Regions from separate parts of the Methylobacterium mesophilicum SR1.6/6 genome, predicted to be linked through region 2. Evidence: riboswitches for the same ligand, from Rfam matches in the RefSeq annotation. Region 2 holds a riboswitch; the other holds the start of a gene.
The links. A riboswitch is a leader RNA that binds a small molecule or an ion and turns the genes downstream of it on or off. The one in region 2 is predicted to bind thiamine pyrophosphate.
Positions count from the first base shown of each region.

Region 1: linked by a shared signal. The riboswitch ahead of thiO (glycine oxidase ThiO) and the one ahead of thiC (phosphomethylpyrimidine synthase ThiC) in region 2 are both predicted to bind thiamine pyrophosphate.

Region 1 covers NZ_CP043538.1:5,834,212-5,848,402, forward strand. Annotated here, with positions in the region: gene MMSR116_RS27605 (proteasome-type protease) at 1-377, opposite strand, end outside; gene MMSR116_RS27610 (transglutaminase family protein) at 422-1,249, opposite strand; gene MMSR116_RS27615 (alpha-E domain-containing protein) at 1,372-2,319, opposite strand; gene MMSR116_RS27620 (circularly permuted type 2 ATP-grasp protein) at 2,385-3,818, opposite strand; gene radC (RadC family protein) at 3,915-4,661, opposite strand; gene map (type I methionyl aminopeptidase) at 4,668-5,495, opposite strand; gene MMSR116_RS27635 (zinc-finger domain-containing protein) at 5,710-5,967, shown strand; gene MMSR116_RS27640 (FAD-dependent monooxygenase) at 5,980-7,173, shown strand; tRNA gene MMSR116_RS27645 (tRNA-Leu) at 7,207-7,293, shown strand; gene MMSR116_RS27650 (hypothetical protein) at 7,428-7,676, shown strand; gene MMSR116_RS27655 (YoaK family protein) at 7,666-8,364, opposite strand; gene MMSR116_RS27660 (hypothetical protein) at 8,587-8,952, opposite strand; gene MMSR116_RS27665 (thiamine phosphate synthase) at 9,218-9,871, opposite strand; gene MMSR116_RS27670 (thiazole synthase) at 9,868-10,671, opposite strand; gene thiS (sulfur carrier protein ThiS) at 10,674-10,886, opposite strand; gene thiO (glycine oxidase ThiO) at 10,883-12,106, opposite strand; TPP riboswitch at 12,171-12,299, opposite strand; gene MMSR116_RS27685 (glycosyltransferase) at 12,818-14,020, shown strand.
Region 2 covers NZ_CP043538.1:3,105,719-3,119,909, forward strand. Annotated here, with positions in the region: gene MMSR116_RS14740 (radical SAM protein) at 1-513, shown strand, start outside; gene MMSR116_RS14745 (glycosyltransferase family 2 protein) at 530-1,240, shown strand; tRNA gene MMSR116_RS14750 (tRNA-Gly) at 1,540-1,614, opposite strand; gene MMSR116_RS14755 (glutathione S-transferase N-terminal domain-containing protein) at 1,769-2,389, opposite strand; gene MMSR116_RS14760 (N-acetylglutaminylglutamine amidotransferase) at 2,706-4,475, shown strand; gene MMSR116_RS14765 (class II glutamine amidotransferase) at 4,596-5,420, shown strand; gene MMSR116_RS14770 (hypothetical protein) at 5,428-5,760, opposite strand; gene thiC (phosphomethylpyrimidine synthase ThiC) at 6,178-8,064, opposite strand; TPP riboswitch at 8,135-8,240, opposite strand; gene MMSR116_RS14780 (alpha/beta hydrolase) at 8,339-9,169, shown strand; gene MMSR116_RS14785 (hypothetical protein) at 9,192-9,566, shown strand; gene MMSR116_RS14790 (helix-turn-helix domain-containing protein) at 9,691-10,650, shown strand; gene MMSR116_RS14795 (acyltransferase family protein) at 10,758-11,828, shown strand; gene MMSR116_RS14800 (hypothetical protein) at 11,838-12,083, opposite strand; gene MMSR116_RS14805 (hypothetical protein) at 12,203-12,703, opposite strand; gene MMSR116_RS14810 (hypothetical protein) at 12,886-13,245, shown strand; gene MMSR116_RS14815 (transglycosylase domain-containing protein) at 13,414-14,191, shown strand, end outside.

The DNA of each region.
Region 1 (14,191 bases), 2.7 Mb from region 2:
GTCCCGATCTGGCCGCCGAACAGCAGCGAGATCGAGAAGCGGATGTTGGCCGCCTCGAACCCGTCCTTCTCGATCGACCGCACCCGGCGGATGGCCCGGCCGATGAGCTGCGCCGCCTGGAACATGGTCGGCGCCTCGACGAGCTTCTGAGACGGCTCGCCGTCCTCCTCGCCGGGCACCCCCTCCTGCAGCAGGCTGAGGACCGACTGGGTGATCGACAGGTTGCCGGCCGAGGCCAGCATCATCACCCGCTCGCCCGGCACGTTGAAATGATGCAGCTTCCGGTAGGTTGAGATGTCGTCGAGCCCCGCATTGGTGCGGGTATCGGCGACCATCACCAGACCGTCCTCGACCAGAACACCGACGCAGTAGGTCATCGTCTTCAGGCTCTCGTGCGGCCGGCGGACCGGTGTCGGAACGATCAGGATTGGGCGGCGGCCCTGCCTTGCTCGACCCGGAGCTTCACGTCCAGTGTCTCGGTGCCGCCGCCGGTGCGGCTGCCGCGGATCGGCGCCGCGCCGAGGTAATCCAGTCCGGTCGCCACGCGGATGTAGTTGTCCGACGGGCTCACGTCGATGCAGGGGTCGAACGCCACCCAGCCGAGATCGGGCACCAGGGCCTCGACCCAGCCGTGCGGCGCCTCGACCTCCGCCTGCCCGTCGTCGCGGGCCCGGTAGCCCGCGACGTAGCGGGATGGGATGCCGATATGGCGGGCGGCGGCGATGAAGACGTGAGCCAGATCCTGGCAGACGCCCGTTCCCGCCGCGAAGGCCTTGGCGGCTGGGACAGCACTGGTGGCGGGCCCCGGCTCGTAGGTGACCGCGCCGTGGACCGCGCCCATCAGACGATGGAGCAGGGCCAGGATCGCGGCGTCCCCGTCCGTGGCGACGCGCTCGGCGAAGGCGTGCAGCTCCGGGCTGGCGGCGCACAGGTCCGTGTCGCGCAGGAAGAACTCGTCCGGCAGGCGCTCCACCGTGCCGCGCACCACGCCGTGGGTGTCGTCGGTGTCGACCTCGCCGGTGACCCGGATGGTCAGGGCGTCGGCCGGTTCGTCCGGGGTGAACCAGTGCACCTTGTTGCCAAAGCCGTCCTCGCGGGCGGTGAGGCGCCCGTCGACCGTGGTGTCGATCCGCCACGTGCGGACATACTGGCCGTCATGGTCCCGGGGCGTCAGGCGCAGGACCTGCACCAGTCCGCGGGCCGGTTGCTCGTAGGTGTAGATGGTCTCGTGGACCACGCGGATGCGCATGCGCCGAGCCTGTGCGTGTTCGTCAGAGCATCATCCCGGCCGGTGGCTGCCGGGCTTCGGGATGATGATGCACAATCGAGAGGCTGAGGCGCCGGCCCGGATGCCGCATCCGGGCCGGCGTCTCAACCGACCAGATACTGCTTGGCGATCGCCTCGCCCACCCTGTTGTTCTCGGCGATGAACGCCTCCACGAACTCGTGCAGCCCCGTGGCGAAGACCCGGTCGATGTCCTCGCCCTCAAGTTTCGCCAGCATGTTGCCGGCGAGCCGCTGGCTCGGGCCGCGGCGGCCGTAGGCATCGGCGATGAGGTCGAGATACTCGACGATCACGCCGTAGCAGTTCGAGAAGGAGCGCGGCATCTGCTTGTTGAGCATCAGAAGGTCGGCCACCAGCAGCGGCTTGATGCTCTCCCGGTAGACCCAGTGATAGGCGTTGAAGGCCGAGACCTCGCGCAGGATCGTGGTCCACTGGAAGTAGTCGAGGCTGCCGCCCACCGTCTCGTCGTGCGGCAGCAGAATCTGGTACTTGACGTCGAGGATGCGGGCGGTGTTGTCGGCACGCTCGATCGCGGTGCCGAGGCGGGTGAACCAGAAGGCGTCGTTGCGCAGCATCGTCCGGAAGGCCGAGCCGTCGAAGGTCAGCGAGACGGTCTTCACCCAGTCGAGGAAGCGGCCGAACTCGTCGCGGTTGAGGTCCTTGCCGGCGTAGTTGCGCAGTTCCAGCCACGCGCCGTTGATCGCGTCCCACATCTCTGTGGTGAGCGCGGTGCGCACCGAGCGGGCATTCTCGCGGGCCGCCTCGATGCAGGAGCGGATCGAGGACGGATTGTGCGGGCTGAAGGCCAGGAAGTCGCAGACCGTGTCGGCATTCACCGCGCTGTAATGGGTCTTGAACGCGTCCGCGTCGCCGGCCGAGGCGAGGGCGGAGTCCCACTCGTTGCTCTCGCCGCCGCCGTAGCTCGACGGCAGCGAGGCGAAGCGGTGCGCCGCGTCGAGGATGCGGGCGACGAAGTCGGCGCGCTCGACGTAGCGGGAGAGCCAGAAGAGGCTGTCGGCAGTCCTGGAAAGCATTGTCTTTCAGCCAAATCGCGTGGAGACCGAACGCCGCGCCGTGAACCACCCTGACGTCAGCGACATCAGGCGTCGAGCACCCAGGTATCCTTCGTCCCGCCGCCCTGGCTGGAGTTGACCACCAGGGAGCCCTCTTTCAGCGCCACGCGGGTCAGGCCGCCCGGCACGATGCGGATCTGGTCGGCCCCATTGAGCACGAAGGGCCGCAGATCGACGTGGCGCGGTGCCACGCCGGAGGCCACGAAGGTCGGGCACGTCGAGAGCGACAGGGTCGGCTGGGCGATGAAGCCGTCGGGGGCGTGGCGGAGCTTCTTGGCGAAGTCATCGAGCTCGCGCTTGCTGGCGTGGGGGCCCACGAGCATGCCGTAGCCGCCCGAGCCGTTGACCTCCTTCACCACCAGCTCCGACAGGTTGTCCATCACGTACGCGAAAGCGTCCTTCTCGCGGCAGCGGTAGGTCGGCACGTTGTGCAGGATCGGCTCCTCGCCGGTGAAGAACTTCACGATCTCCGGCATGTAGCTGTAGACGGCCTTGTCGTCCGAGATGCCGGTGCCGACCGCGTTGGCCAGCGTTACGGAGCCGCGCTCGTAGGCGTTCATCAGGCCCGGCACGCCCAGCACCGAATCCGGGCGGAAGACGAGGGGATCGAGGAAATCGTCGTCGAGGCGGCGGTAGATGACGTCGACCTTCCGCGGACCCTCGGTGGTGCGCATGTAGACCACGTCGTCCTTGGTGAAGAGGTCGGACGCCTCCACCAGCTCGACGCCGAGCTTGTCGGCCAGGAACGAGTGCTCGTAGAACGCCGAGTTGTAGCGCCCGGGTGTCAGCAGCACGACCGTCGGGTCACGGGTCGCTGAGCCCGGGGCAAGGCTCCGCAGGGTGGCGAGCAGCGCATCGGGGTAGTTCTCCACCGGCGCGACGCGGTGCTTCGAGAACAGGTCCGGGAACAGGCGCAGCATCACCTCCCGGTTCTCCAGCATGTAGGAGACGCCGGACGGGATCCGGGCGTTGTCCTCCAGCACGAAGAAGTCGTTCTCGCCGGTGCGGACGATGTCGATCCCCGCGATGTGGACGTAGAGGTCGTGGGGCACCCGGAAGCCGCGCATCTCCATGCGGTAATGGGCGTTGCGATAGACCAAGTCGGCGGGGATGATGCCGGCCTTGATGCACTCTTGGGCGCCGTACACGTCCTTGAGGAACAGGTTGATGGCGGTCACCCGCTGCTTCAATCCCCGCTCCAGGAAGGCCCATTCCGGCTTGGTGATCACCCGCGGGATGATGTCGAACGGGATCAGGCGCTCGGTCGATTCGTTGTCGCCATAGACCGCGAAGGTGATGCCGATCCGGCGGAACAGCAGCTCCGCTTGGCTGCGGCGGGTATTGAAATGCTCGGGCGGCGTCGAGTCGAGCCAAGCCTTGAGCTGGCCGTAGGCGTCGCGGACGGCGGCCGGTTCGGCGGCGTCGATGCCGTTCATCTCGTCGAAGGCCGTCACCGCCATCTCGCTCCTCCCGTACGCTCCCGCTCTTGAGGCAAGAGGCGCGCCACGCCGTCATGGCTATATCCGCGCTCGACAACGCTCAAGCCGGCTGGAGGATCAGATCAGCTTCAGGCCTTTCAGGCTCGCATGTCCGTTTCGGCCCAGGATCACGTGGTCGTGCACGACGATCTTCAGCGGCGCCAGCACGGCGACGATCTCACGGGTCATCGCCACGTCCGCCGTCGAGGGGGCCGGGTCACCCGAAGGATGGTTGTGGGCCAGGATGATCGCGGTCGCCGAGAGCTCCAGCGCCCGGCGGGCGACCTCGCGCGGATAGACCGGGGTGTGGTCGACCGTGCCGCGCCCCTGCACCTCGTCGGCGATGAGGTGGTTGCGCTTGTCGAGGAACAGGACGCGAAATTCCTCGCGCGACGCGAAGGCCATGGTGACGCGCAGGTAGTCGTGGAGGGCGGACCACGAGTCGAGCAGGGCGCGGTCCCGGATCGCCCCGCGGGCGAGTCTCCGGGCGGCGGTCGCGATCACCTTGAGGTCCGAGGCGACCCCGGCGCTCACGCCGTCCACCTCCATGAGGCGGGCGGGCTCGGCGCTGAGGACTTCGGCGAAGCTTCCGAACCGGGCGACCAGCGCCTTGGCCAGCGGCTTGACGTCCCGCCGCGGGATCGCCCGGAACAGCACAAGTTCCAGCAATTCGTAATCCGGAAGCGCGTCGCCGCCTGCGGCCGCGAACTTCTCACGCAGGCGATCGCGGTGGCCGTGATAGTGCGGCGGCTCCTTCTCGACGGATGCCGGGACGGCGCTGTCGGCGAAGAGACCCGCCTCACCGTCCTCCGTCCGCGGCGTCACGGCCGGTCAGGCGGCCGGATTGACGGGCTGGTGCAGCCCCTTGGGCGAGATCGTGAAGATCTCCACGCCGGTCTCGGTGACGGCCACGGTGTGCTCGAACTGGGCTGAGAGTGAGCGGTCGCGGGTCACGGCGGTCCAGCCGTCGCCCAGCACCTTCACGGCGGGGCGCCCGAGGTTGATCATCGGCTCCACCGTAAAAAACTGGCCGGGCTTGAACGGCACATCGTAGCTCGCCTCGACGTAGTGCAGGATCGTCGGCGCGTCGTGGTAGGTCCGCCCGAGGCCGTGGCCGCAGAAGTCGCGCACCACGGAGCATCGCTCGCTCTCGGCATAGCTCTGGATCGCCCGGCCGATGTCGTTGGTCGAGCCGCCGGGCTTGACCGCCGCCACGCCGCGCATCAGCGCCTCGTAGGTGATCTCGCACAGGCGCTGCGCCTTGCGCGGGACCTCGCCCACATAGGCCATCCGGCTCGAATCGCCGTGCCAGCCGTCGAGGATCAGGCAGATGTCGAGGTTGACGATGTCGCCCTCGCGCAGGGGCTTGTCGTTGGGGATGCCGTGGCACACGACGTGGTTGATCGAGGTGCAGATCGATTTCGGATAACCACGGTACAGCAGCGACGCCGGGTAGGCGCCGTGATCCATGGCAAATTCGTAGGCGAGCTTGTCGAGCGCCTCGGTGGTGACGCCGGGCTGCGTGGCCTCCATGAGCAGGTCGAGGGCCTCGGCCGTGAGGCGACCCGCCCGGCGCATGCCTTCGAATCCCTCGGGCCCGTGGATCGGCGGCTCCGGGGCGCGGCGCGTGCCCTGCGCGGTGGCCTGTTCCTGCTGCATGGTTGGGACTTTTCGCGGCGTCGTCTGAGGGTCGTCCGCCCTATGTACGGTGTGGCGCGCGGCAGGCCAAGACGCGCCGGACCGAGATGCGTGACGCCGTCGGCGGGCGAGGCTTGCGCCGGTCGCGGGGCTGGCGGCATAAGCGGCCGCAAGGCGCCCGGGAGCGCGCGGGCAGATTCGCCGCGCGGTCGGTTGCGAGGCAGGCGAGGGCCGGATGGCAGGCAAGGCGGTACCGCACTTCCACAATGAGCCGGGCGTCCCGGTGATCACCGTGGGCGTGAAGGAGTTCATGTGCATCGGCGCGCTGCCGCCGTTCGATCATCCGCACGTGTTCCTCGACATGGGCGCGGACAACGAGATCATCTGCCAGTACTGCTCGACGCTCTACCGCTACCGCGCGGGCCTGAAGGCCGACGAGGCGGAGCCGCACTCGTGCGTGTGGCACGACGACGCCAAGCTCGCGGCGGAGTAGGCGCCGCCCGCAGTGCCCTCGGACCTTCGACCTCTGCGGATCGGGATCGTCGGGGCCGGGATCGGCGGGCTCACGACGGCCCTGGCGCTGTCGGATGCCGGTCATTCCGTCACGGTCATCGAGCGCCGGACCGGCTTCAGCGAGGTCGGCGCCGGGATCCAGATCTCGCCCAACGCGAGCCGGGTCCTGGCCGCCCTCGGCCTCTCGGCGGCCCTGCGCCGGGCGGCGAGCGAGCCGCCGGCCGTGGAGGTGCGCGCCCTGGACAGCGGCCGCCGCATCGGCGGCGTCACCCTCGGGCCGCGGGCGCAGGACCGCTTCGGCGCGCCCTATTACGTGATCCATCGCGCCGACCTGCAGACCTTGCTCCTGGATGCTCTGCGGAGCCGGCCGGCGATCCGCCTGATGATGGGCCGCGCCGTCACGGGCCTGTCCGAGACAGACGTCGAGGCGCGCCTCACTGTCGAGAGCGCCGGCGGGCCTCAGGTTCTCGGGTTCGATCTCGTGATCGGGGCGGACGGTCTGCGCTCCCGGCTGCGCGCGCATCTCGACGCGGCGCCGCTGCGGCCGGGTCGGGCGGCCGCGTGGCGGGCCCTCGTGCCGATCGAGGCGGCGCCGGAGGCCCTGCGCGGCGGGACGACCGGCCTCTGGCTGGGGCGGGGCCGGCACGTGGTGCATTACCCGGTGCGGGACAGCCAGTTCCTCAACGTCGTCGCAGTGGTCCCGGAGGCGGTGGGTGACGAAGGTTGGGGCCGGCTCGGCGAGCCAGCCGTGCTGCGGGCGCATTTCCGCGGCTGCGCCGGGCCGCTGCGCGACCTGCTGACGTTGCCCGATTCGTGGCTAGTGTGGTCGCTGGCCGACCGGGCGGTTGCCCGGCCGATCGCGCGCGGCCGGCTCGCTCTGATCGGCGACGCGGCCCACCCGGTCCTGCCATATCTGGCACAGGGCGCCGCCCTGGCCATCGAGGATGCCGCGGTGCTGACATGGGCCCTCGCCGAGCATCGCGACGTGCCGGCGGCTCTGTCGGCGTACGCCGAGCGCCGTGCCGCGCGGGTCCGTCGCGTCCAGAAGGCCGCGCGCAGCAACGGCCGCACCTATCACGCCGGCGGGCTCCTGGCGTTCGTGCGCGACGCCGTGATGGCCCGCCTCGGCCCGGACGGCATGCGCGAGCGCTACGCTTGGCTCTACGGCTGGACGCCGCCCGCTTGATCGCGCCCGCGGCCCCCGCTACCGAGGGCGCGGGCGGACGTGGCGGAACCGGTAGACGCACGAGACTTAAAATCTTGCGGCCGCAAGGCCGTGCGGGTTCGAGTCCCGCCGTCCGCACCACAGGCCCGCGCCGCCGACGCCGTCCGCCTTTGCGCGGGGCACGCCGCTGCGCGAGCACGATCCGTCGCATTTGAGCGACCCATGCAACGACCGCTTGTCGGCTTCGTGTCACGATCGTCCGGAGGAGATTTCGGATGATCGAGGCTGTACGCACCGCCACCACCGGGATGACCCAGGCGGCCGACCGGTTCGGGACCGCCGCGCAGACCATCGCGTCGAGCGGCGCACCGGTCGGCGCCACGGCGTTGGCTCCCGCCGACCGTGTGGATCTGTCCGGCGCCGCTGCCGAGCTGATCGGCTCGAAATCCGCCTTCGCGCTGAATGCGGCCGTGGCCCGCACCGCCGACCGGATGACCGGCCAGCTCCTCGATGTCAGCGCCTGAGGGCGGGCAGCGCCAGACCGGCGAGAATCGCGGCTGCCGCGAACAGCAGGCCGACACCGACGAGCCGGTAGGCGACCACCCCGACAAGGCCGCCCGCCAGGAACGCGCCGACGGTGACGAGGTGCAGCCGAAGCCGTTCCGGATCATGCGGCTTCATCGGCCCGGCCCCGGTCGCGCCGCGATCCAGCCAGCGGGCCAGCTCGATGCCGATGTCGGTGACGATGCCGGTCACGTGCGTGGTCCGCACCCGGGCCTCGGAGATCTTGGTCACGACCGCGTTCTGAAGGCCGAGTACGAAGCTCAGGCCAAGAACGAGGACGTGGCTCCGGGCGGGGTCATGGAGCGGCAGCACGAGCAGGCCCGTGCCGGCAAGGAGTGCCGCCTCGGCGCAGACGCTGTACGCATAGGCTCCGACGTCGGCCCTTCGGCGCCGATGGCGAATCAGCAGCGTCGATGTCGCGGCACCCAGGACGAACAGGACGACGATCAGCAGCGCCTGCGCCGCCAGGACGATGTCGCCCGTGCCGGTTCGGTCCGAGATGGCCGAGATGTTTCCGGTCATGTTCGAAGCGTACAGGCCGACCGCGTAGAATCCCGCGGTGTTCAAGGCTCCCGCCACGGCCGCCAATGACAGGGCGAGATGCCGGTCGGCCTCAGGTGTGCGCGTCTCGCCGTCGTGGACCAGCATGAGCTCGCCGTCAGCAAGGGCGTCGAGGAACGGGCTGGCGGCCGAGGTCGATCGGGACGTTCATGTCGCTCAGCCGCCGCACATCCCGACCTGAGTCAGGCGACGACATCGTCGCCGGATTCCGGAGAAGCCTTCGGGAGTTTCGCCCGACGGGCCTGAACACTTGGTTCATGCCCGGCCGCTCGGTACGCCCCTCTTCGACCAAGTGTCGCGGTTTCGGCCCTACCAGCCGCGATAGCCGTAGCCACCGTCCCAATCGCCGTGCCCGTGGCGAGCGGGGCCGTAGCCCACCGGCACGCTCTCGTACGTGACGACTCGCCGGGTGGCATAGACCGGAGCCTCCTCTTCATAGACGCGGTAGGCGGGCGCGGGCCGAACCGCGACCGGCGCTGGAGCGTAGCCGTAATCCGCATAACCGTAGCCCGGCGCCGCGTGGGCCTGCGTCGCGGCACCGATCAGGGCACCCGCGGCGAGGCCTCCGATGATGCCCGCCGCGATCGCGCCGCCGCCGCGGGCTTCGGCTTGCGTAGAGGCCAGGGAGCCCGCGCCGATCAGCGCGGCGGCCGAGAGCAGAGCGATGCGTGTCATGACCTGTCTCCAGATGAAGCGCGGGAGCCCCGGGGCGTCCCGGATCACGGGAGGCAACATCTCACGGCCACGCTGCACCGGGTCTGAAGCGCGCCTGCAGCCACCGTTCAGCTTGCATAGGCCGCTTCGATGCATCCTGATGGAGACGGGTCTCGGAAGGTCGGACGGACTGGCAGCGAAGCGTTTGCGCGACTCATGCGGCGATCGAGGCGCGTGCTTCGCCGGATCGCGGGGCCAAGCCGCGCCATCCGCGCCGCCGAGGGTCTCACGCCTCCCGTGTCGTCGCGGAGCGGGCGGTCGCCCAGGAGCCGAGGAGCCGGGTCGCGGCGGCGGTCGGATCCGCGGTCCGCATCAGGCCGCCCATGACGGCGACGGCGGCCGCACCGGCGTTCCGGCATTCCGCGATCCTGTCCGCCTCGATCCCGCCGAGAGCGATCACCGGCACCCCCGTCGCCGCGGCCGTCGCGACACCCTCGGGACCGAGCGCGGGGCCGTAGCCGGGCTTGCTCGCCGTCGCGTAGATCGGGCTGAGCGTCACGTAATCGGCGCCGGCCGCCGCTGCCCGTGCAGCCTCCTGCAGTGAATGGGCCGAGATGCCGATCAGCGCCCCCTCCCCCAGCGCGGCCCGCGCGGCCGCGACCGCCTCGGGCCCCGTGCCGCCGCCGAGATGAAGGCCGTCGGCTTCGAGGGCGCGCGCCAGCGCGATGTCGCCGCCCACCGTCAGGAACCCGCCGACCGCGCGCACGCGCGCCGAGACAGCCGCGCCGAGGCTGCGGCGCGCAACCGCGTCCAGATCCTTGTCGCGGAACCAGATCCAGCGGCCGCCACCGTCCAGGATCGCCTGGACGGTCTCGGCGAGGGGACGCCCGCGGCCGTGCCGGTCCGTCACCGCCAGCAGCGACGACGGCAGAGCCCTCACGAGCCCACGAGGCCGAGTTGCGGACTCGATGGCTCGGCGCGGCCGCGCCTCGGAATCCGTCCGGCCAGATGCGCGTCGCGCCCAGCCTCCACGGCCCGGCCCATGGCGCGCGCCATGCGCACCGGGTCATCGGCCTTGGCGACCGCCGTGTTGATCAGGCAGGCGGAGGCGCCGAGTTCCATGGCGATCACCGCGTCCGAGGCGGTGCCGATCCCGGCATCGACCACGACCGGCACCTTGGCACGGCGACAGATCAGCTCGAGGTTGGCGGGGTTGGCCACACCCATCCCGGAGCCGATCAGCGAGCCCATCGGCATCACGGCAGCGCAGCCGAGATCCTCCAGGCGCTGGCAGACGATCGGATCGTCGTTGCAATAGGGCAGCACCACGAAGCCCTCGTCCACGAGGTGGCGGCAGGCCTCGATCAGCTCGGTCACGTCCGGATAGAGCGTCTCCCGGTCGCCGATGACCTCGACCTTGATCCAGTTGGTGTCGAGAGCCTCCCGGGCCAGCTCGGCGGTCATGATCGCGTCGCGTGCAGTCTCGCAGCCGGCGGTGTTGGGCAGGAAACGCTTGCCCTTGAGGATCTTCACCGTATCCGAGCCGTGGCCCTGGAGAGAAACCCGGCGAATCGAGGCCGTCACCACCCCGGCGCCGCTGGCCTGCACGGCATCGCGCATGATCGCCTGGGTGGGGTAGCCAGCGGTGCCGATGAACAGCCGGGACGACAGGTTCACGCCGGCGATGGTCAGGCTGTCCTCCCCGCTGTCGGGGTGCAGCGGCGTGACGGTTCGGTCCATTCTCAACCTCCCTGCATGGCGCGGACGATCTCGACGCGGTCGCCCTCCACGATCGGCGTCTCGCCCCAGTCCCGGCGGCGCAGCACCCGACCGTTCAGCGCGATGGCGACGCCCTGCGGACTCTCGATCCCCGTCTCCTCCGCCTCCAGGCGGAACAGGGTGTCGACGGTGTCGGCCTCCCGCTCGCGGGGCTCGCCGTTGATGAAGAGCCTCATGCCGATTCCCTCAGAGGCTCGGCCCGTCCGAACCGTGCCCGTCCGAAGGGCCGGGCGATGGCCGGCAACGTGCCGTGCGTCACCAGCTCGGCGATGGCTTCGGCGGTGGCGGGGGCGAGCAGATAGCCGTTGCGATGGTGACCGGTGGCCACGACCAGGCCGGGGGCGAGTTCGTCGAGGATCGGCGCGTCGTCGTCCGAGGTGGGTCGGTAACCGCACCAGACCGCCTCGACCTCCATCTCCTCGATGCCGGGGAGGACACGCCGAGCCCCCTCCAGCAGCGCGTAGAGTCCACCCGCGGTCACGCCTGGCCGGAAGCCGCAATCCTCCACGGTTGCGCCGACGATGAGCTGGCCGTCGCTTTTCGGGGCCATGTGGACCTGCTCGGTCCAGACCATCCGGGCAAGCCCGCCCGTGCGCGCGGTGGTGCGGAGGGCGAGCGATTGTCCTTTCAGCGGTCGGACCGGCAGGGCGAGGCTCTCCGGCAACAGGCCTCCCTCTCCGCTCCAGGCGCCGGATGCCAGAATGACGGTGCCGGCCGCTATGTCGTGCTCGCCGGCACGGATGCCCGTTACGCGGCCCCCCGACCAGTCGAGACCGCTGACGGGCGTCCGCTCGGCGAGGAGCACGCCGGCCCGGCGACAGGCCTCGCCGAGGGCGGCCATGACCAGCCGGGGATCGACCTGATGGTCCAGGTTGCAGTGGATCCCGGCGGTGACCGACGGGCGCAGGCCCGGCTCCAGCCGCCGTACCTCGCTGCCCGGGAGCCAAGTCGCTTCGAGCCCGGACCGCCTCTGGAGATCGTAGCGGAAGCGCAGGCGCTCGACCTCATCCCGGCCGATCGCCAGCACCAGGGTGCCGTCCGGACGATAGTCGATCGCCCCGCCCGACTCGGCCTCCAGGGCATCGCGGAAATCCGGCCAGAGCCGGAGCGACTCAAGGGCGAGCGGCAGCAGCGGGTCCGAGCCGGGCTCGTGCTCGGCGGCCGGCGCCAGCATGCCTGTGGCCGCAAGGCTCGCCCCCGCCCCGATCGTCTCCCGCTCAAGCACCGTCACGGTGCGTCCTGTCCGGGCGAGCCGCCACGCGATCGACAGCCCGATCAGCCCGCCGCCGACCACGGCGATGTCGGTGCGGGCCGGCAGAGCAGCTGACGCACCGAAGCCGTCCGCGCTGCGGCGGCGGCCGATCGGTGAGTCGGGACGGTTCAGGGGCACTGGCATCTCCGCGGATTGCCGCCGCGGGGATCGGGCCGTGCGCTTCTGTGAGAAGCTGTGGCCTACCCTGCGGGCGGCCGCGGTCCAATCCCTACGCCGGTATGAGCCGGATCAGGTTCAAAGGATTTCCGCGCCGCAGGTCCTGACGGACGTGCCAGCGGTTTCTCAGCCCCTTGCCGGGGATCTCCCTGGAACGGGTACAGATGTGGTCGCCGGAAGGCTTGTGGTCAACCCCGTCCTTCGGGGCGCGACCAGTGGCGGCGACATCCGTATCGCTGCCGTCACCAAAAGGCGCCGAGATGAGGACGCGATCGCGACGGCGACGGACAGGCTCAGAGCACGATGCGTCTCGCCCCAAAGCCCGACGTCGCGGGCGAGCGTGCGATCCGCGACGCGTTGCCGGCCCGGAGGGCGAGGTCACGCCGGTGGCGTCGTGCAGAAGTCCATATGCTCGTGCCGGCGGGCAAGCGCAGCGCATCCCAACACGGATATGCGATCTCGATGCTTGATGGACCGCAGACGAGCGCGTGTGGAATCATCGATCGAGCAATAAATTATCAATATTAGTTCTTTTATTTCAGCATATTTATGCTATTAAAGGCTGATATATTGCTGAGAATGGGATTTAGTCGTTCAAAAATCAGAATCATTCTCCAAGATTTTCCCCATCTTCTCGGAGTTGATAATGCAACGGCTTTCCGTTCATGATGCGTCAGCTTGAATCAGCGCCTCTTTGAGCGCTCTTTTCTCAGGTCGGTCATGGAAGAATTCAGTGCAACGGTTTGTCTTTCGATGATCGTGAGGAATGAAGCGCCAGTTATAAAGCGTTGCTTGGACTCGGTAATCCCCTTTATCGATCACTGGATTATCGTCGATACGGGATCGACCGATGGAACACGGGAGAAGGTCCAAGCGGCGCTGGCTGGTCTGCCGGGGATGCTCGTGGAGCGGCCCTGGGTGGATTTCGCCTTCAATCGGAACGAGGCGCTCACGTTGGCGCGGCCCCATGCCGACTACTCGCTGATCATCGACGCCGCCGCCGAACTCATCATTCCGGACGATTTCGTGCTTCCGAATCTGCAGGATGCTGGATACACTTTCCAAATCGTGAAAAATCGAATTCAATACAGGCGGATCCAGCTCGTAAGTAATAAATTGAACTGGTGTTATCGGGGTGTCATTCACGAGTTTCTGGAATGTTCCGGCAATCCGGAGACACCGGCGCTGCCGTTGTTCATGCGCTACGGCGACGACGGGGCGCGGCATCGCGACCGAGTGACCGAACTGCGCGACATTGCGGCGATGGAGAAGGCTCTATCGACCGAAGCAGATCCGTTCCTGATCTCACGCTATACGTTCTATTTGGCAAGATCCTACCGCGATACGGGCCAGCATTTCAAAGCTCTCGACCACTTCTTGCGGCGAGGCGAATTTGGATTCGACGAGGAAGAGGTTTACCTGAGTCTGCTCGAGGCCGTGTGTATCATGGAGAAGCTCGGCGCACCGGCCGAAACCGTTTTGAAGATGTATGATCAGATCATACCAATCTGTCCGGACCGCGCTGAGGCGCGTTACAGTGCGTGTCGTTATCTGAGATCGCAAGGGAAGTTCGCGACGGCACTGTCCTACGCGGAAGCGGGCATCGCTTTAGATGTGCCCGCTGAAGGTGTCAGCATCGATACGTCCGTATATAAATACGGTATGTTGCATGAATTGGCCGATAGCGTATTCCATCTTGGAAAATACCGACTTTGTATATCGGCATGTTTGAAAATCATGAGGCAAGCCGATGTGACACCCGATATCCTTCAGCGAAGCATCACCTTGGCTCGTGAGGCGCTGGCCAAATTGACTGATCCTGCCTGGGGCTGTCAGCCGGTACCTTACACATCGGACTTTATGCCGGATTGGCAAATTTGAAGACCGTTGGGCTCGCGTATCCGAATGCGAGGGCAGCAGTTCCAAGATACGTCGGAGCGTGCGGGCTCAATCTGCTTCCGCAGAATTTCTCCAGCAGTTTGATATCCGCTACAATTGATCAAGATCGTTCTCTCTCTGAACGAGCCGCGTTATCGTTTTGTACTCCACGAG
Region 2 (14,191 bases):
ACGGGTCTCAAGGAGACCGTGGACCAGCTCCCGGCCTTCGTGCGACTGGCGGCCGAGATGGGCGTGACCGAGGTGCATTTGCAGCGCCTCGTCTTCGACGAGGCCGGGTACGGCATGGCCCGAGCCGACCTGTCGCTCTTCGAGAGCACGCAGGCCGCCGAGGCCGCGGCGATCACCGAGGCCGAGGCGATCGGGCGGGCGCTCGGCGTGACGCTGGACGCCTCGGGCGCGACCGAGCCGGGGCTCAGCCTCAAGCGGCAGGAGGATCGCGCCTGGGCGACGTGTCGCCGGCCCTGGTCGCTGATGTACTTCACCGCCCACGGACGGGCGCTGCCCTGCTGCATCGCGCCGTTCTCGGTGCGCGGCTATTCCAACTATACGCTGGGCGACGCGACGCAGGCGACGCTCCGGGGGATCTGGAACGGGACCGCCTACCGCGACTTCCGCACCGCGCTCCTCTCCGACGCGCCGCCGGCCCCGTGCCAGAACTGCGGCCTGCGGTGGAGCCTCTAGGGTGGCAACGGGATCGATGCCGGCGGCCACGATATACCCGGTCAGCGTCGTGATCCCGACGCTGAACGAGGTGGCGACGATCGCCGCGGCGATCCGGGAGCTGCCCGCGGCCTATGCGGGCGACGTCATCGTATCCGACGGCGGCTCTGCCGACGGGACGCAGGACGCGGCACGATGCGCCGGCGCCCGTGTCATCGATGCCGGGCGCGGTTACGGGCGAGCCTGTGCGGCGGGTGCCGCCGCCGCCAAAGCGGACAGCCGCGTCATCGTCTACCTCGACGGCGACGGTGCCGACCGCGGAGACCTGATTGGGGACATCGCAGGCCCGGTGCTCGCGGGATCGTACGACTTCGTCCTTGCCTCGCGCACCCGCGGGACGCGGGAGCCCGGTTCGATGCTGTGGCATCAGGTGCTGGCGGGTCGGCTCGCCGGGCTCGGCATCGGTCTGCGCTACGGCGTCCGCTATACCGACATGTGCGCCTTCCGCGCGATTGACCGATCGGCTCTCGACCGCCTCCGCCTGCGCGAGCCGACCTATGGCTGGAACATCGAGATGCAGATGCAGGCTGCCCGGGCAGGCCTGCGTATCCTCGAGGTTCCGGTGCCCTATCGCCGCCGCCTGGGCGGCACCTCGAAGGTGGCCGGGTCCCTCGGTGGCACGGTTCGCGCGGGCGGCAAGATCATCTCCACCTATCTGCGCGTCGCTGCGCGGCCGGCCGGCCGCTGAAGCCGTTCCCTCGATCCAGGCCAACCGCGAATGTTTTACGACATTGGCGCGAAGCGGCCTGTCCACTTGCTGCATGGACGGCCCGATCATCGGACTCATCCACTCTCGGCAGGAGATAGCTCGCTCGAAGCGGCCTCTGACCTTATCCGCCTACAATCGCAGCCCACCTTGCTCGGCTGCGGAGGATCCGAGGTCATGACGCGGATGAAACGCTATGATCTCAGCACGGCCGGGACCACCCTGGTGATCACCTCGGCCGTTGGTGCAACGACAAAAAACAGTGTCTGCAGACGGTTGTATGGAGCGGGCGATCGGGATCGAACCGACGACATTCAGCTTGGGAAGCTGACGTTCTACCACTGAACTACGCCCGCGTCGGAAAGGGTTTTGAACGGCTTGCGGCGTCCGAGTCAACGCCCGTCAGCGCGGCCCGCGCTGTTTGACGGCAGATTTGAAGCTCCGGCCCCGCGTCGGCGGCCCGCGCCGGCGGTTCGTTGATGATCGTCCCGCCGACCACCGGATCCTCGCTCAGTCCAGGGCCACGGCAAAGCCTCGCTGAACAGCCGGTCGATCCATCAGCGTGCGATACCAGCGCGCGACGTGCGGGTAATCGGCCAGATCCACCTGATGGCGTTCGTGCCGCCACGCCCAGCCGAGAATCGCAAAGTCCGCGACGGACAGCGGACCCGCCACATACTCGACCTGAGCGAGACGGCGATCAAGCACACCGTAGAGTCGCCGCGTCTCGGCCAGATAGCGCGCGAGCCCGTAGGCACGGTCCTTCTCGGCCACGTTGAGGAAATGGTGGACCTGACCGGGCATCGGCCCGAAGCCGCCCATCTGCCACATCAGCCATTCGAGCACCGCGACGCGAAGCCGCCGATCCTCCGGAAGGAAGTGGCCCGTCTTCTCCGCGAGATACAGAAGGATGGCCCCGGATTCGAAGACCGAGATGGGCGCGCCATCCGGCCCCTCGGGGTCCACGATTGCCGGGATGCGGTTGTTCGGACTGATGGCGAGGAAGTCGGGTTCGTGCTGCCGCCCCTGGGTTATGTCCACCGGCTTGACCCGGTAGGCCAGGGACATCTCCTCCAACGCCACGCTGATCTTGCGTCCGTTGGGCGTGTTCCAGGCATACAGGTCGATCATGGCGCGTGGGATCCTGCTTGCACGCCGAGGTGGCGCGTTCGCCAGTGCAGACCCGACGAACGAGACGGGTCAACCGCGCAGGACGGCCCGCAGGTTCCAGACCTTGCAATCCGTCGCCAGGACGGTGTTCCGATCGGTGCGACGGCGGCGCGCTCTGATGTGCGTATGGCCCGAACGATGCGAGGCAGGCACCGAGTGGCGAAAGGTGCCCCTCCGCGCAGCCGATCGAGGACTACGGCCGCCGCGGAACGCCAGGGTCGCCGGACCGTTGCGCTCCCTGGGAGCGTCGCGACCTGGACGGAGAATTGCATCGACGATGTGCGGGATATGCGGCGACATCAGCTTCGACGGACCAGCCGACCCCGCTGCCGTGGCGGCCATGATGGGAAGCCTTCGCCCGCGCGGACCGGACGGCGAGGGTCTGTTCGGCGCGGGCCGCGTCGTCTTCGGGCACCGTCGGCTGAAGATCATCGATCTGTCCGAGGCCGGTCAGCAGCCGATGGTCGATCCGGCGCTCGGCCTCGCCATCGTCTTCAACGGCTGCATCTACAATTTCCGCACGCTCCGCTCGGAGTTGGAGGCGAAGGGCTACGCCTTCTTCTCGACCAGCGACACGGAAGTCGTTCTGAAGGCCTATCACGCCTGGGGAAAGGCCTGCGTCGAGCGCTTCTACGGGATGTTCGCCTTCGCGATCCTCGAGCGCGATTCGGGCCGCGTCGTGCTGGCCCGCGACCGGCTCGGGGTGAAGCCGCTCTATTACAGCGCGACGCCGGGCCGCTTCCGCTTCGCGTCCTCGCTGCCGGCCCTGCTGGCGGCCGGCGGCGTCGACACGGCGATCGATCCGGCCGCGCTGCACCACTACATGAGCTGGCACGCGGGCGTGCCCGCGCCGCTGACCATTCTCAAGGGCGTGCGGAAACTCGCACCGGCGACCATCCTCACCCTGGAGGCGGATGGGACGCGCCGCGAGGAGATCTACTGGACGGTGACGATCGGACCGCGCGCGGACGATCGGGGGATGACCGAGGCGGATTGGCGCGAGGCCGTGCTGGAGACCCTCGGCACCGCGGTGGAGCGCCGGCAGGTCGCCGACGTGCCGACCGGGGTCCTGCTGTCGGGCGGGCTCGACAGCTCGATCCTGGTGGCACTGCTCGCCCGCAAGGGCCAGGCGGGCCTGAAAACCTTCTCGGTCGGATTCGACGCGGTCAACGGCGTCGAGGGCGATGAATTCAAGTATTCGGACATCATCGCGCGCACGTTTGAGACCGACCACACCAAGCTGGCCGTTGACGGATCCCGCACCCTGGAGGCGCTGCCCGCGGCGATCGCCGCCATGTCCGAGCCGCAGATGAGCCACGACGCGGTGGCGTTCCTGCTCCTGTCGCAGGAGGTCGCCAAGCACGTCACGGTGATCCAGAGCGGGCAGGGGGCCGACGAGGTGTTCGGCGGCTACCACTGGTATCCGAAGCTGATGGGCTCGACCGATCCGGTCGCGGATTACGCCAAGGCCTATTTCGACCGGGACCACGCCGAGATGCGCGAGGCGCTGGCGCCCGACATGGTGAGCGGCGACTACAGCACCGACTATCTCGTCGATTTCTTCTCCACCTCCATGAGCGCGGGCGCCATCGACAAGACGCTTCAGCTCGATCAGCAGATCATGATGGTCGATGACCCGGTGAAGCGCGTCGACAACATGACGATGGCCTGCGGTCTCGAAGCGCGGGTGCCGTTCCTGGACCACGACCTCGTGGAACTCGCGGCCCGTATTCCGGCGGAGCTGAAGGTCCGAGACGGCGGCAAGTACATCCTGAAAGAGGCGGCGCGGGCGGTCGTCCCGGCCGAGGTCATCGACCGGAAGAAGGGTTACTTCCCGGTCCCGGCCCTGAAGCACATCCGCGGGCCCTTCCTCGATTTCGTTCGGGACGTGCTCGAACGGCCGGAGGCGCGTGCCCGCGGCATCTTCAACCGCCGCTACGTCGACCACCTGCTCGCGGATCCGGACGGGACCCTCACGCCAAAGGGCAATTCCAAGCTCTGGCAGGTTGCCCTGCTGGAGAGTTGGCTGCAGACGCACAGCGTCTGACGCCCCAGCAGCGGCACGGCTCTCGCGAGGGATCGTGATCGACGCGGCGCTCAAGGTGCCGCGCTTTGTCCACGATCGTCCCGGATCAGACCCGCGACCGACACCCGGAGAAGCCTGTCGATGTGCCGCTGGATCGCCTACGCGGGACGCACCATCCCGCTGGAGCACTACGTCACCGAGCCGTCTCACAGCCTCGTGTCGCAGAGTATCCACGCCCTCGAATCGACCGCGGCCACCAATGGCGACGGCTTCGGGCTCGGCTGGTACGGCGACCACCCCGAGCCCGGCCGCTATCGCGAGGTGCAGCCCGCGTGGTCCGACGATAACCTGCGCTACCTGTGCCGGCACCTGCACTCGCATCTGTTCTTCGCGCATGTGCGGGCCGCGACGGGCACGCCGATCACCCGGCCGAACTGCCACCCCTTCGCGTGCGGTCCCTGGCTGTTCATGCACAACGGCTATATCGGCGACTGGAGCCGCCTGCGCCGGCCCGTCGAAGCGATGATCCCCGACGCGCTCTACCCGTCGCGGGCCGGAACGACAGATTCCGAGGCGATCTTCCTCGGGCTTCTCGGCTGCGGCCTGATGGGCGACGGTCCGCGGCGCGATCCCGTGGAGGCGACGACGCGGGCGCTCAAGCGGCTCACCGAGCTCGCGGGGGAGCATCCGTTCCGGTTTACCGCCGCCCTCGCCGACGGGCGGGACCTCTACGCATTCCGCTATGCGGCCAACGACAAGGCCAACTCGCTCTATTATCGCGCTTCGGAGGGCGGTGTGGTCATCGCGTCCGAGCCACTCGATCGCGACCACGGCACATGGACCGCGGTGGCGGAGAACAGCGTCGTGGTCGCGCGGCGGAACGAGCCCGTGACGATCCTGCCGCTCGCGCCGTTCGGCCTCGGGCAACCAGCACCGGACGCGGCCCCCCGCCGCCTGCGGGCCTGAAGGCGGCTCAGGCCACCCGGGACAGGCTGCCGGCCTGCGACCCGCGTGTCTCGCGCGCGGCATCGTAGGCGCGGTTGCGCATGGCCGTCTCGCTCGGCAGCTGCTCCAGCACGGTGCCGGAGCACGAATCCACGACCTGGAAGACGATCGCGCTCGTGTCGGGATCCTGGATGAAGCGCGCCTTGCTCTGGGGCGCGCCGATGTCGAGCTTCACGGCCGGTTCGAGCGCGGCCGACGTGGGCTCGGGTGCCTCCTGCGTCGCCGCGGAGGCGGCGGTCGCTCCGAGCGCGTCGAGACCCTGCGGGCCGGGCGTCGGGGTGCTGAGCGGGCGGATCTCCATGGCTGATCTCCTGCGATCCTGTGATCGAAGGATTCAGCCGGGATGCCGCCTAAGCGTCCCTTAACGGTGGCCGCTCATCCACCGCTTGCGCAGCGCCGTTCGCGCCTGCGATGAAGATTGCGTTAGCGCGCGGCCACAAATGCGCGGCGCTTTTGCTGTCCGTTCAGGCACGACAGGCAGGCCGCCCGGCAGCGGAAAACCGCTGCGGCTGCGGGTGAACTGCGCGGGCTGCCGTCGTTGTGATCCCAGCGGAGCGATCGGGCGGCGCCGCGTGCGCGAAGGCCGCAGGTCCGAAAATGCCTTCGCCGCACCCGTGAGGATGGGATCGCGCCGCCGGATCGTGGGGCTGCTCGATAAGAAGCCAATGCGGCGAGGCAGACGCGCCCGGGTCGTGAGAGACCCGGGCGCGGCCGTCGTTCATTCCGCGGCGTCGACGTAGAGCTTTCCGCCCTCGGCGAGGAATTCCTGCGACTTCGCCCGCATCCCGGCCTCGGCCTCCGCCTTCGACATGGCGGGCGATGCGCCCACGACCTCGCCGGCCTCCTCCATCGCCAGCACCTCGGCACGGAGATCCTGGGTGATCTTCATGGAGCAGAACTTCGGCCCGCACATCGAGCAGAAATGCGCGACCTTGTGGGCGTCCTTCGGCAGCGTCTCGTCGTGGAAGCGCCGGGCCGTGTCCGGATCGAGGCCGAGGTTGAACTGGTCCTCCCAGCGGAAATCGAACCGGGCGCGGCTCAGCGCGTCGTCGCGGAGCTGCGCGGCCGGGTGCCCCTTGGCGAGATCGGCGGCGTGGGCGGCGATCTTGTAGGTGATGACGCCGGTCTTCACGTCGTCCCGGTCGGGCAGGCCGAGATGCTCCTTCGGCGTGACGTAGCAGAGCATCGCGGTGCCGAACCAGCCGATCATCGCGGCGCCGATGCCCGAGGTGATGTGGTCGTAGCCCGGAGCGATGTCGGTGGTCAGCGGGCCGAGGGTGTAGAACGGCGCCTCGCCGCACTCCTTCAGCTGCTTCTCCATGTTGACCTTGATCTTGTGCATCGGCACGTGGCCGGGGCCCTCGATCATCACCTGGCAGCCCTTGTCCCAGGCGATCTTGGTCAGTTCGCCCAGCGTCTCCAGCTCGCCGAATTGCGCGGCGTCGTTGGCATCGGCGATCGAGCCGGGGCGCAGGCCGTCGCCGAGCGAGAACGACACGTCGTAGGCCCGCATGATGTCGCAGATCTCGTCGAACCGCTCGTAGAGGAATGATTCCCGGTGCCCGGCGAGGCACCAGCGGGCCATGATCGAGCCGCCGCGCGAGACGATGCCGGTGACGCGCCGCGCGGTCAGCGGAACGTGCGCGAGCCGCACGCCGGCATGGATGGTGAAGTAGTCGATGCCCTGCTCGGCCTGCTCGATGAGGGTGTCCTTGAACACTTCCCAGTCGAGCTTGAGCGGGTCGCCGCCGACCTTCTCCAGGGCCTGGTAGATTGGCACCGTGCCGATCGGGACCGGGCTGTTGCGGATGATCCACGAGCGGATGTTGTGGATGTTGCGGCCGGTGGACAGGTCCATGACCGTGTCGGCGCCCCAGCGGATCGACCAGACCAGCTTTTCCACCTCTTCGGCCGCGGACGACGTCACCGCGGAGTTGCCGATGTTGGCGTTGATCTTGACCAGGAAGTTCCGGCCGATCGCCATCGGCTCCAGCTCGGTGTGGTTGATGTTGGCCGGAATGATCGCGCGGCCGCGGGCGATCTCCTCGCGGACGAAGTCGGGTGTGATGAACGGCGGCACCGACGCCCCGAAGCTCTGGCCGTCGGCGAGCGCCGCCTCCGCGCCCTCCAGCATCTGCTCGCGGCAGGCGTTCTCCCGGTGGGCGACGTAGATCATCTCCTCGGTGATGATCCCGGCGCGGGCGAACTCGTACTGCGTCACCATCTGGCCGGGGGCCGCCTTGCGGATGGTCCGCTCGGCGGGGCAGGGGGCCACGAGCTTGTCGCCGGCGAAGCCGTTGTCCTCGGGCTTCACCGCCCTGGGCTCGACGGACGCGTAGCCACGGCCCGCGAGCCAGGGCTCACGCACGCCCGGCAGGCCGGCATTGAGGTCGATGCGCGCGTCGGTCTCGGTATAGGGGCCCGACGGATCGTAGACCCGCACCGGCGCCTCCTTGGGATCGGAGAGGGCGATCTCGCGGTAGGGTACGCGGATATCCGGCCGGCCGGCCGGGCTCGCGTAGACCTTGCGCGATCCTGTGACCGGACCGGTGGTCACGGCCTCGGGGCTGCCTTTCACGTCCTTGGGGAGAACGGGTGCGTTCATCGTGGGCCTCTCCTCGTTCTGGAGCGGTCCGGTCCACGCGATGGGTGAGATGAGATCCGGCTGCACGCGTGCGACCGCAGGTTCCCGTCCCTCCGCCGGTATGAGCCGGATCAGGTTCAAGGGTCAGGGCAGCGTGCCCAATCTCAGCCCCCTGCGGGGCCCCCCTCGGAACGGTTCAAGACTCGGGCCCGGAGAAGCCTTTGTCAATGCGGGGCCCGGATCGTAGAGGAAAGATCCGATCCATCCGTCGCCCGGTCGCCGCCGCCTGCCCGATATGCGTCTCCTGATCGGCCTCGGCCTCGCGATCGGACTGGTCTACGGCGCGGCCCTGGCCGTACTGGCGCTCAACCAACACCGATTCCTCTACCCGGGCGCTTTTCGAACGCCTGTGAATCTGGCCACGCCTGAGGGGGTTGCGGCAATCACCGTCGTCACAGAGGATCGGGAGCGGCTGCACGCCCTGTGGCGACCGCCGGCCCCGGGCTGCGCGGTCGTCGTCAGCTTCCACGGCAACGGCTCTTACCCCGAGCCGCATGCGGACCGCTTCGCCGCGGGCCCCTGGCGCGCGGGCGGCTGGGGCGTGCTGGCGCCGGCCTATCGCGGCTACCCCGGGTCGACCGGAATGCCCAGCGAGGACGGCCTGATCCGCGACGGCCTGGCCGCCGTCGCCGCCGCCGCGGAGCGCGCGCCGGGCTCGCCGATCCTGTTGCACGGCCATTCCCTGGGCGCTGCCGTCGCGATCGCGGTGGCCGAGCGCGTGCCCGCCATCGGCCTCTACCTGGAGGCGCCGTTCGACTCGATGACCCACGTGGTGCGGCTGCATGTCCCGCTGGTCCCGTCCTGGTTCCTGCGCGACACCTACCGCTCGGACCGGCGCATCCGCGCCGGAGCCGCCCCCGTCCTGATCATCCAGGGCCGCGATGATGGGATTGTCCCGGCCAAGCTCGCCCTGGCGCTGTCCCGGGCCGCGGGACCTCGGGCGCGGTTCGAAGTCATCCCGGGCGACCACGTCTCCATCCTGGGCGTCCGGGATCACGACGCCGAGGCGCTGTTCCGCGGCGGCTTGGACGCGGCCTGCACCGGGGCGGAGGCGGCGGTGCGGTGACGATGGAACGAGGAGGAGTCGGATGGTTGGCCGGCGCGCCCGGCGCTGGAGCGCCGATGACCCCGAGACGCACGGCGCCGCGGCGCGGGTCGATCCGGTCTGTCCGCTCTGCGAGCGGCCGATCCCGCCCCGTGCGCGCTCCAGCCTCCATCACCTGACGCCGAAGCTGAAGGGCGGCACGCATCGCGGGACGGTCCGGCTTCACCAGATCTGCCATTCGGCGATCCATGCCCGCTACAGCGAGACCGAGATCGCCAAGCGGCTCGCCGACGTGGAGGCCTTGCGGTCGGATCCGGAGATCGCCCGCTTCCTCGCCTGGGTCCGCGGGAAACCCAACGATTTTCACACCGCCACGCGCATGACCCGCGAGCGGCGCGGGGCCAAGCGCCGGACCTGATCGAAGACCCGGGATGGGCGGCACGCCCCTCAGATGCGCCTGCCCTGACGATTGCGCGACCGATCTTGAGCCGGTCCGGTGTGGCGCCTAGAGTCGACGCCAGTTTTCGCCAGTCGACGCGTCGATGCGCTCTCTGATCTCGACCTCCGGCATTGCATCGCGCAAGAAGTTCGACGTCTGGCGCGATGTCTCGTACGAGCGGCTCGTCCCGAGCGAGGCGAGAAAAATCGGGGATTCGGTGTTCGAGGGGTCGCTCGAGGCGGCCGATATCGGCGATCTTTTAATCACGCGATCGACGTTCGGGACCCTCCGGACCGAATTCACGCCGGGAAGCATTCGCCGGCACAGCAAACAGCATACCCTGTCGGTCACGCTGCGACTCTCGGGCAGCGCCGCCACTGCGCAGCACGACCGCGCCCTGATCCAGAAGGTCGGCGACATGGTGGTGGTCGACCGCGCGCAGCCGGCCGTCCTGGAATACCCCGTGCCGACCCAGTCCCTTCTGATTGAGGTTCCGCGCGCCCGGCTGGAAGGCGCGCTCGGCTCGGCGCGCAACTACACGGTCCTCGCCTTCGGTGCCGATCGCCCGAGCACGGCCCTGGTCAGCACCTTCTTCACCGAACTGGTCCGCACGCACGAGGGACTCCTGCCGGCTACGGCGGCGCGCATGGCCTCGATCGGCGTCGATCTCATCGTGGCAAGCATCGCAGACGGTCTGGCCCGCGACGTTCCGAAATCGCTGCACGGCACCGTCATTGTCCAGCGGGCCAAGGCCTATGTCGAGGCCAACCTCTTCGATCCGGCGCTGGACCCACCGCAGCTCGCGGCCGCGCTGGGCATCTCGCTCCGGTGGCTGCAGGAGCTGTTCCAGGAGCGCGGCCAGCACGTGGCCGACTGGATCTGGCAGCGGCGTCTTGAAACCGCCGCCCTGCGTCTGACGGATCCGGGGCGGGCCCACATGGCCGTCGGTACGATCGCCTACGGCTGCGGTTTCGTTAGCCAAGCCCACTTTTCCCGCCGGTTCAGGGCCCGCTTCGGCATGACGCCGAGCGAGTATCGGCAGGCGGCACGGGCAGCCGGCTGACGGCCGGCGTTTACCTGGCATTGGGCACGTCGGCAGGTCGTCCGACGCCCGGCGCGATCCCGTCAACCTTGTCGAGGCAGGATGGTCCGGCCGGGGGGACGGGACCGATGGATCAGGCAGGAGAGACGTCGGGACGGCTGGCCTGGGTCGACGTCGCGAAGGGCATATGCATCCTGCTGGTCGTGATGATGCACTCCGTCACCGGCACCGGCGAGGCCATGGGCGGGGAGGGCTTCCTGCATCCGGTCGTCGCCTTCGCGAAGCCGTTCCGGATCCCCGACTTCTTCCTGCTGTCCGGCCTATTCATGGGCCGCGTCATCGGCCGGGACTGGCGCCTCTTCTCCGACCGGCGGGTGGTCCACTTCGCCTACTTCTACCTGCTCTGGCTCGTGATCCAGTCGGCGGCCCGCTACGGGAAGATCGTCGGTGACGGCGGGCCGGCGGCCTTCGCGGCGCATCTCGCGGACGGTCTCATCGAGCCCTATTCCAGCCTCTGGTTCATCTACCTGCTGGCCGTGTTCTCGGTGGTGACCAAGGCGCTCCGCCGTGCCCCCGGGCTGGCGCTGCTGGCGGGAGCCGCCCTGCTTCAAAACGCCGACATCCGCAGCGACTCGACCCTGATCGAGGAGTTCTGCGCCCGCTACGTCTACTTCGTCGCCGGCTACCTGTTCGCCGACCGGATCTTCGCCCTGGCCGATGCCGCGCGGGAGCGGCTCGGGCTCGCCCTCGCCGGACTCGCCGCCTGGGCGGCCGTCGAAGGCTGGCTCGCCCTGACGCCGTCGAGCGATCCGGTGCATCCGACCCTTGCCAGCCTGCCGCTCGTGAGCCTCGCCCTCGGTGCGGCCGGTGCACTGGCGATCGTGGTGGCGGCCGCGCTGATCACCCGGGCCGGAGGCCCGTTCACCGAGGCGTTGCGGACCTGCGGACAGCGCTCGATCGTGATCTACCTCGCGTTCTCGATTCCGATGGCCGCGGTTCGGGAGATCCTCGTCCGCACCGGCGCGATCGCCGATATCGGCGTCGCGAGCCTGACCGTGATGGCGGCGGCCGTGCTGCTGCCGCTCGCCCTCGAGCGTCTGGTGCGCGGCACGCGCTTCGGCTTCCTGTTCGTGCGGCCGGGACGGTTCCGGCTCGCGCAGACCGGCGCGCGATCGCGCTCGGCGCTCCACGCGACCTGAGGCGGCGCGTCAGCTCTCGAAGGCGATGCCGATCCGGCGGTCGCGCCGCCACGCCACGGCGGCCTGCCGCGCGGCGCCATCCTCGGTGAGGCGCAGCGAGAAACGCTCCGGCACAATCTCGGCGTCTCCCACCTCGATCTGGGCGCCCGTCTCGGTGGCGTCCCAGACCAGGCAGCCGACCTCGCCCTCGGCGAGCAGGAGCGTGCCGAACGTGAAGGCGTTCTTGCGGAAAGCGCCGCGGCGATTCTCCGTCATCAGCCTCCCCATTCAACGAGCGGGCGAGCCCGCAGGGCTCGACCCGGTCGGCCAGGACGATGCCGACGGGCGGTTAACAGGCTGGATACCGACGCGGACTGCCTCGCTATGTTCCCAGTTCACTCATCGTCCGGATCGGCGCGGTAGCGGCGCCGGGACGGCCCGTAATCCTCGTCGTCAGGACGCCGTGCCGGCGGCCGATCGTAGTCGCGGCCGTAGCGATAGGTGTCGCGGCGCGGCTCATCGTCATAGTCCCGGCGGTCGCGGTCGCGGACGCCGTCGCGCTCGTAGCCGCCGCGGTCATTCCCGACGCGGTCGTTAGCGCCGCCCGCGGTGATGCGCGGCGCGTACCAGCAGCTCTTCGCCTGGCCGGGTGCGGGATCACCGAAGGCCTGGCTGTTGCACGGCACGGCCCCGCCCTGAGGGAACGGCCGCCCGTTGGTCCGGCCGGGAACGCCGTAATACACGTTGGTCGGATAGGGCATTCGGCAGATGCCGCCTTCCTGCGCGCACCCGACGAGGTTCACCGTATCGAGTTGGTAGGCTTGGGCCGGGGCAATCGCCATGGGGCCGAATCCGAGCGATACGGCCCCCACGGCCAGAATAATCCGTTTGCGCACGCCCCGATTCCCCCGTGTCCGCCTTCACCGTGCCGGATAATCCGGATGACGGCTTCCGGCCAGCGGCCGCGCTCGCTATGGCGTCGCGATCGGCGGTCGTCCTGACCGATGTGGGCTATCGCCGGCAGGATGATCGGACGTCGCGCCGCGCTCGCTCCGGGCGGGTGCGCAGGGAGGCCGAGATGAGGGACGCGTCCGCGCAGGAACTGCTCCTGCTCAGTGCGCTGCAGGAATGCCGGATCCGGCTTGACGCGGCGCGCGGCGACGAAGCGGGCCGCACGGCCATCCGCGACGAGCTGGAGGCGGCGCTGCGGCGCGAGGCGGCGCTGAAGGACGAACTCGTGCGGGAGCGGGAACGAACGGAGGCGGTCCGGCTCGTCCTGCGGGCCTTCGCGGCCAGCATCGGGCGGTTCGGGCTGCGCCGCCGCCTGTTCCTGTCGCGGATCGCGCGCCTGGGTCGCGAGACACCGGATTCCGGGCCGCAATCCGCCCGGCATCAGGTTCTCCTCGACGAGGCCCGGCATGTGCTCGGGACAGGATGACGGACTGATCCGGTGACAGGGCCGTGACGGCGCTGACCCGTCCGGGCGGCCCGAGATCGGCCGCTGCGCCGCGATAACGGCCCCTTAAACCGCCGCATTTAGCGTGCGGAAACCGTTCCGCGCCGCAGGGATACGCGCGCGGGTCCGGATCATTCGAAGACGGGATGCATGGCCAAGGGTCGGGGCAGGATTGAGCCGAACTTCGACGTGCCCGAAGGGCGCACGCGGGATCGCGGCGAACTCGATCTGCGCCTGAGCCGGGAGGACCGTCCCGGGTCAGGAGACCGCGTGGCGAAGAGATCGGGCGGGGCGGCGCAGCGGCCGGCCAAGGCGCCGGCACGGAATGCGGGCCGGTCGAAATCGGCGGGCCGCGGCCGGCGCCGGCGATCCTGGCTCGGGCGCCTCGTCTACGCGACCGTCGTGCTCGGCCTGTGGGGCGTCATCGGGCTGGCCGGGCTGATCGCCTACCACGCCTCGCAGCTGCCGCCGATCGACCAGCTCGCCGTGCCCAAGCGGCCGCCCAATATCGCCATCCTGGCGAGCGACGGCTCGCTCCTGGCCAACCGCGGCGAGACGGGCGGCCGGGTCGTCTCCATCAGGGAGCTGCCCCCCTATCTGCCCCGCGCCTTCGTGGCGATCGAGGACCGCCGCTTCTACCAGCATTTCGGCGTCGACCCGGTCGGCATCCTGCGGGCCATCGGCCAGAACCTGACCCGTCGCGGCGTCGCGCAGGGCGGCTCGACCCTGACGCAGCAGCTCGCCAAGAACCTGTTCCTGACGCCCGAGCGCTCCGCCTCGCGGAAGATCCAAGAGGCGATCCTGGCCCTCTGGCTGGAACACAAGTACACGAAGGACGAGATTCTCGAACTCTATCTGAATCGCGTCTACTTCGGCGCCGGCGCGTACGGCGTCGAAGCGGCGGCGCAGCGCTATTTCGGCAAGCCCG